2 regions of the Mucilaginibacter gynuensis genome follow, and region 2 is predicted to be linked to the other one. Evidence: riboswitches for the same ligand, from Rfam matches in the RefSeq annotation. Region 2 holds a riboswitch; the other holds the start of a gene.
The links. A riboswitch is a leader RNA that binds a small molecule or an ion and turns the genes downstream of it on or off. The one in region 2 is predicted to bind cobalamin.

Region 1 (3,424 bases), on a different contig from region 2:
GGAAGAGATTTGCTGTGGGAATGGCTACAATTTTATCGGTTACACGGTTGTAATAGGCATCGGTTTGTACGGATATTTCTTTTAAAATACGCCCGCTCACCGGCAGGTTGTAGGTGAAGCCGATGTTACATTGTTTGGCACGTTCGGGCTTTAGCAGCGAGTTGCCCACAACGGTATAATAGAGATCGTTAAAGGTAGGCATCCGGAAAATGCTTTTGTAAAAAGCCCTCAATAGGAGGCCGGTGTTTTCAAATGGTTGCCATGTGGCTGTAAAGCTTGGGGTATATTCCTGCTTGTTACCTGCCGATACAAACTGCTTTACTTTATCGATTATAAAAGTACCCAACAAGGTTGCTTGCAGGTTTGCCCTGCCCAGACGTAATTGTGTAGCAAGGGCGGTAAGCAAAGTGTTTCGGGTTGGGTAAGCAAAGTGATCCAGATCGGCATCGAGCTTGTTCCACTGGTAATCGGCAGATAAAACGAACTTCCAGTTATTGGTAACACGGTACTGGTTGGCGGCAGAAATGTATATTTCCTGCTGCTGAAAATTGTTCTCCAAAAGGCTTGTATCCGCTCTAATCACGGGCGGCGCTTCCGGATCGAGATAGCGCATGTTATCGTGCGCGTACTTGGCATTAAGCAGCAGGCTGTAATGCTTGCTGAATGCGTGGCGATAATTGCCCTGTACAAAAAAGTTATCGTCCCACTGGCGTTGGGTATAGTTGAATTTGTTGCCGATGATAGGACCTGGTAAACCACGTGCCGAATGGTAATAATAGGTTTTTGCCGACCATGTTGTACTGTCGGCAATCTTTCCGTTGAGGCCGCCTTCCAGTCGCAGGGCGTACACATCGGTATTGTTTCGTACCGCTGTAGTATCGTATACGCTGTTGGTTTCCCTGAACTTATAGCGTCCGTCAGCTTTGGTGAGTTCGGCGCTGATGTTGCTGCTTACGTTGTTATTCAGCTTTTGCTGCCATAGTATAGATGGATTAATCAACCCGAATGAGCCGCTTTTAAAACCTGCTTTCAGTTTGGTGTGCTCTCCCGCGTTGAATTGCGGCTGTTTAGATTGAATGTACAAAGCGCTGGCCGACGAGAAACCTTTTGCGGGTTGAAAAAGATTGCTGTTTTGGCCGTTGTAAAGGGAGATCTCATCAATATTTTCCAACGAAAACTTACCCAGATCAACCTGTCCGTTTTGGGCATTGCCTACCTGTACGCCATCATAAAATACTGCCGTGTGGTTGCTGCCCAAACTACGCACGTTAACAGTTTTTAAGCCACTGATGCCGCCGTAATCTTTTATCTGTACCCCGGTAAAAAAACGTATGGCATCACCTACTGAAAAACTGTTCAGGCGTTCTAATTGCCTGCCTTTAAGGGTTTGTAATGGTGTGGATGATGTGTTACGGTCATTTTTATTGGTACCGCGGATGTCAACTTGGTTGAGCAATCGGCCTTTGGTAGTGTCCCTGCGGATAGTATCAGTTACTGAGGTGTTTTGGGCCGATGCAAAAGGGGAAAACAATAGCATGCCCATTGTAAAAACAAGGGCGAAATATAAGCCAAAACTACAGTAAACGCGCTTCAACAGCGTGTTACGTACTGATAATTCCATTGTGTGTTGTGAGTTAATTACCCACAGCAAACCGAATTGGTACACCTAAAAATGAAATACACGAAAAGTATTCTCATTCCAGCTTCTATCCGCGAAAGCTATGAAATAGTAAAGCTTGAGGCAGGTATTCTGACTTGCTCCCCTTGTCCGTCTTCCCATGCGCGGCAGCACACAGTGACTTAAGAATGGACTTTGGTTGTATGGAGCTTACAGCTGCGGGACAGTTCCGGATTTACACCGGATTCCCTTTTAATCCGGGTACTGAAAATTGTACCGGGAACCAAAAGCGCTGCAAATCTACATAAATATTGGTGATTTTGTAATGCGATTATCGGTGGAGAAGGAAATCGCGAGGATATTATGACGAATTGACTCCGGTATTCCGGAGGGCATTAGGATTGTTTAACCCGCAACGATTTGATCAAGCCGCCCAATATATTAACCACACCAATTACTTGCCCTATCCCAAAAATGATCAGGGTGATTAGTGCTGTTTTAGTGATGAGATCCATCACAGAAAATAATTGCGCACTTTCTTCAAGTGAGAAAGATCGGTCTACCGGAGTATCGGGAAGCATTGTTTTTAAACATAATAGTATTAAAAATGCTATTACCGGCAATAGGGTGCTTGTTGTATGCGCCCATGTAAGTTTATTTGATAATGTTCTTTGGTTAACGATGAAGTATATAGTCCAGATTAAAAGCAGCACCACCGCCAATGTATAACAAAATGATGTTGTTGAAATGATGAAATAGGCATCATGCAGGTTCACATCAAAACTATCTTTTAAGGGCAAAAAGCTCGAAACCAAAAGAATTAATGCAACCAAAGCCAATAAATTATACGGTCTGTTTTTTATTTTAAAGATATTTATGCTGTTCATTTGATTGCTTCAGGTGTTCAGGTTTAAGCTTTATTTTATAAAGATAACGCCATTTCTGTAAAGATCAAGCGCCTCCTGTAATATGGCTTCGATGGTGGTTATTGGCAGATCCTGCTCCGCATCAAACAGCATGATCTTCATTCGCGAACGCTTTTCGATGATGAGTTCGGGATGTTCCAAACGCGTGCCTTCTACTATGCCTATATAAGGCTGCCCGTGCTTTTTGTGTACCCACAAGTAGCAAAACATTTTGCCCCTATAACAAAAGAAAGGCATCCCATACTTCCAGGCGGTGGTGATAAGCGGGTCTTGCTTTAGTACGATCTCTCGCAGGGCCAGTAAACACCCTTTTATGGGTTCGTCTTTTTGGAGATAGAAGTTGTCGGCTGCGTTTATCATGGCTAATTTAATGCAATATAAGTGTATTGGCACTAATCACAGTTCCGCAAAATAAGAAAGGGCAGTGATACTTCACCGCCCTTTCAAAATATTGATGTGTTAGTTTACTTTATCTCAAAAGTATACGTTCCGGCTTCTACCTTATATAGTTTGGTGTCGACAGCGAAATCGGTAGTGCTTACTACTTTGTTGCTCAGATAAACTTGCTGACCTGCTGTTACCGGGAAATAAATAGTAGCGGTTGAGTTTGCCGGTACTACAGCGGTATAGCTAACGCCCTTGCCTTTACGCCTCCACGATGAGGTGATCTTTCCGTAAGGACCTGTATGCGACGACTCATAGTTTTGCAGATTAGGCACAAAATGTGGTTTCAGCAATACGTTTTTGAAGCCCGGTTGTGTTTCATCAGGGAAGATACCGCCAATGCCTTTGTACAGCCACGCGCCAATTTCGCCGAACATGATGTGATTGAGCGATATATCATATTTCGATTTGATGTTCCAGTTTTCGTAAAGCGTAG
Region 2 (3,424 bases):
GTATTCGGGCTTGATGACCCTGGGTAGCGTAGTGTAATAATATTCTTCGGAGAAAGTAGGGTTACGGAATATCCGTTTATAAAATGCCCTCAATTGCAGGTTTTGCTTATTAAAGGGTTGTACCGATAACATCACCGTTGGCAAAAAAGCCGACCGCGATGGCGGAGCCTTGCCTTCCTTAACCGATTGACCGATGTAGCGGTGCAACACATTGCCCTGCAAATGCCACTTACCTAACGTTACATCAGTAGCCAATACATTGTATAACTGCAATTGAGTTGGAAAGGCATAGGCATAAACGTCCGATTTAAGATCGGCCACAGATCCATCCGAGGAATAGGAAACTTCCCACTCCGGCAATATCCGGTATGCTAATGATACCGACTGGTAAATTTCACGCTGCGTGTAGTGTTCGCTTAACTCGCCTTTGGTATTCACAAAAGAAGTATCGAGGTAATGCTGATAACCACGTGAAGCTTTTGTGTTTAACAACAAATGAAAGCCATTGGTAAAAACACGCTCGTACCCCGCCTGTACAAATACATCCTCGTTACGCAAACGCTGATACGAGTTGTTTACGTAATAGATAAACGCGCCGGGCAAACCGCGTTCGCTATTATAATAATTGAACTGGATATGGAAACGGTTGCTGTCTGATTTTGCCCAATACAAAGCGCCGTCAACTTGATGTATGGCTATATCGCTGTTTTTACGAATTGCCAAAGTATCTGAAGCATCATCATCAACCTTAAACTTATAACGCCCGTTGGCTTTTTGATAGTAGCTGTTAACAATGAACGACCAGTCATCACTTATCCGCTGCTGCCACTGTAAGTAAGGATTGATCAACCCGAAACTCCCTCCTTTTAATCCCAACTGTACCTGGTAGGGTTTATCGACAGATAACCCTGGTCTTACCGTTTTAATGCTCAACACACTCGCCGAAGCGAAAGCGCGGGCAGTCATGCAAATTTCAGGTGGCTGGGCATTGTACAAGGCTATTTCCTGTACGTTATTCAGGTTGAATTTACCGAGGTCTATTTGTCCGTTTTGCGCATCGGTAAGTTGAACGCCATCGTACAGCACAGCAGTGTGATTAGCACCCATGCTCCGTACCGATACTGTTTTTAAGCCGCCTATACCCCCATAATCGCGCACATTTACTCCTGCAAAATTGCGTACGGCATCGGCAACGTTAAAGGCACTGTACCTTTTAAAGTCGGCAGCGGTTACCTGCTGCGCCGGGCTAAATGTTTGTACTTTGGGCGCCGCGGATGAATTGATCTTTACTTCCTTTAGATTTTTAGTGGTATCTGTTTGCGCGTAACTATCGGCACCGTACAATACCAGTAACAGGGCTACCCATTTAGATAACCGTATTTGTTTACAGATATACACCGTGCTTTTCAATTGGCGACAAATTTATTATGGGGATAAAAAATAGCAGGTACAGGCTTTAAAAGCCGCTACGCGCATTCAAGCTTCAATCCCCGAAAGCTTCGAATAAGTATTGTGCTATGGCAGGTCTTCTGACTATGCTCCTCTTTTACCCGGCCTTCCCGTTTGCTTACAAACAGTGACCATATTTGAACAGGGCAATAATTTAACGGAGCTTACAGCTGCGGGACAGTTACAGATTTACACTGTATTCCCTTTTAATTTAGCATGCAAATGTGCGCATGCCAAAACCAAAGCATTTGTAAAAGTACAATATGCATTGGTAAATCAATATTGTTTACTAAAAATCACGTAAAGTTTAAATTGCAATACCAACAGTAAGATAGAAAATAACAATCTTGCATTGTTATTAGTTAACTAAAACAAGCCATATAATAGATATATGATAAAAGACACGCTGAAAAAATTGTTCATCCGCGACCTTGAAAAGCTAAAGCAAGAGATAGAGGCTTACCAAAATGAGGACAAGATATGGTATATTGAAAAGAGTATATTAAATACTGCCGGTAACCTTTGTTTGCATTTGGTTGGTAACCTAAACACTTACATAGGCGCGGAATTTGGCAAAACGGGTTATGTGAGGAACCGTGTGGATGAATTTGCGCTGAAAGATGTGCCGCGCGCGGAACTGGTGGATAAGGTAGAACAAACGATCATCATGATTGCGAATACCTTCGAGATGATCTCGGAAGAGCAATTGAATGAAAAATATCCGGCCGAGATACATTTAAAAGACGTTTCGACCGAATACTTTTTTGTTCACCTGGCTATGCATTTAGGCTACCACTTAGGGCAGATAAACTACCATCGCCGCTTATTGGATAATTGATTATCAATATGCTTTACTTTATAAGTAAGGTTATATTATTTTCATTTAAAGAAAACCCATCGCCTTGTATGCTGTTTTAATTATATACTACCTAAAGTAACAAATTATGACAACGACAGCACTAACAGTAACCGACCGTTACAAAGGCCCATCAACCGATGAACCTATAAATTTGAACTGGCCCGAGCGATATATATCCATCGCAAGTGGTATAAAACTGGGTCTTTCGGGTTTTAAAAACCTATTTAAATCGCCATTTTCAAGTATCTTGAAAATTGGTGCAGGCGGCTACCTGTTAACCCGTGGTGTTACAGGCCATTGCGAATTATATACCAAAATTGGCAAAACCACTACTGATGATGCCGTGAACATCAATATACGTTCATCGTTTACAGTAGCCAAGCCTCGTTATGAGGTATACGATTTTTGGCGTAAGCTGGATAATCTGCCGCTATTTATGAAACACCTTGAAAGTGTTGAAGTGCTGGACGACAAACGTTCGCACTGGGTGTTGAAATTACCAACCAATGTGGCCCGCGTTAGCTGGGATGCTGAAATTGTTAAAGATGAGCCGGGTTATATGATCGGCTGGAGCTCGTTGCCCGATTCAATTATTGATAACGCAGGCAAGGTTCGTTTCCGTGATACTGAAGATGGCGGCACACTGGTTGATGTGGTTATATCATACCAACCACCGGCAGGCGGCTTTGGCGCAAGTATAGCCCATGTATTAAACCCTGTATTTAAGAACATGGTAAATACCGATGTACAAAACTTTAAACAGTATATGGATATCGATAACGAACCCCGCACTATTAATGGTGAGGGCGAAGAAACATTTATAGTGATCTCGTAATAAAGAATATCATCATATCAAAAAGCATGGGCGTTAATACGTTCATGCTTTTTTTATATTAAATCAAAAGCCCGCGCGTATTCTGCAAACTCCATTACATTTGATATCCCCAGTTTTATTTTAATATTACGGCGATGAGTTTGAACGGTTTCTGCCGATATAAATAGCTCATCGGCAATTTCGGGTGATGATTTGCCGGTAGCTACCAGTTTCAATACTGTTTTTTCGCGTTTACCCAGCGTTGAAAAAGCCTCAAGGTTGCGGCGAAGAAACAGGTTTTC

Region 1: linked by a shared signal. The riboswitch ahead of ABD894_RS04490 (TonB-dependent receptor plug domain-containing protein) and the one ahead of ABD894_RS01580 (TonB-dependent receptor plug domain-containing protein) in region 2 are both predicted to bind cobalamin.

What each region holds. Positions count from the first base shown of each region.
Region 1 covers NZ_BAABFT010000002.1:280,619-284,042, reverse strand. The annotation lists gene ABD894_RS04490 (TonB-dependent receptor plug domain-containing protein) at 1-1,621, opposite strand, end outside; cobalamin riboswitch at 1,724-1,921, opposite strand; gene ABD894_RS04485 (hypothetical protein) at 2,014-2,505, opposite strand; gene ABD894_RS04480 (DUF1801 domain-containing protein) at 2,536-2,904, opposite strand; gene ABD894_RS04475 (alpha-L-rhamnosidase) at 3,009-3,424, opposite strand, start outside.
Region 2 covers NZ_BAABFT010000001.1:374,459-377,882, forward strand. The annotation lists gene ABD894_RS01580 (TonB-dependent receptor plug domain-containing protein) at 1-1,410, opposite strand, end outside; cobalamin riboswitch at 1,503-1,708, opposite strand; gene ABD894_RS01585 (DUF1572 family protein) at 1,841-2,287, shown strand; gene ABD894_RS01590 (SRPBCC family protein) at 2,394-3,143, shown strand; gene ABD894_RS01595 (response regulator transcription factor) at 3,197-3,424, opposite strand, start outside.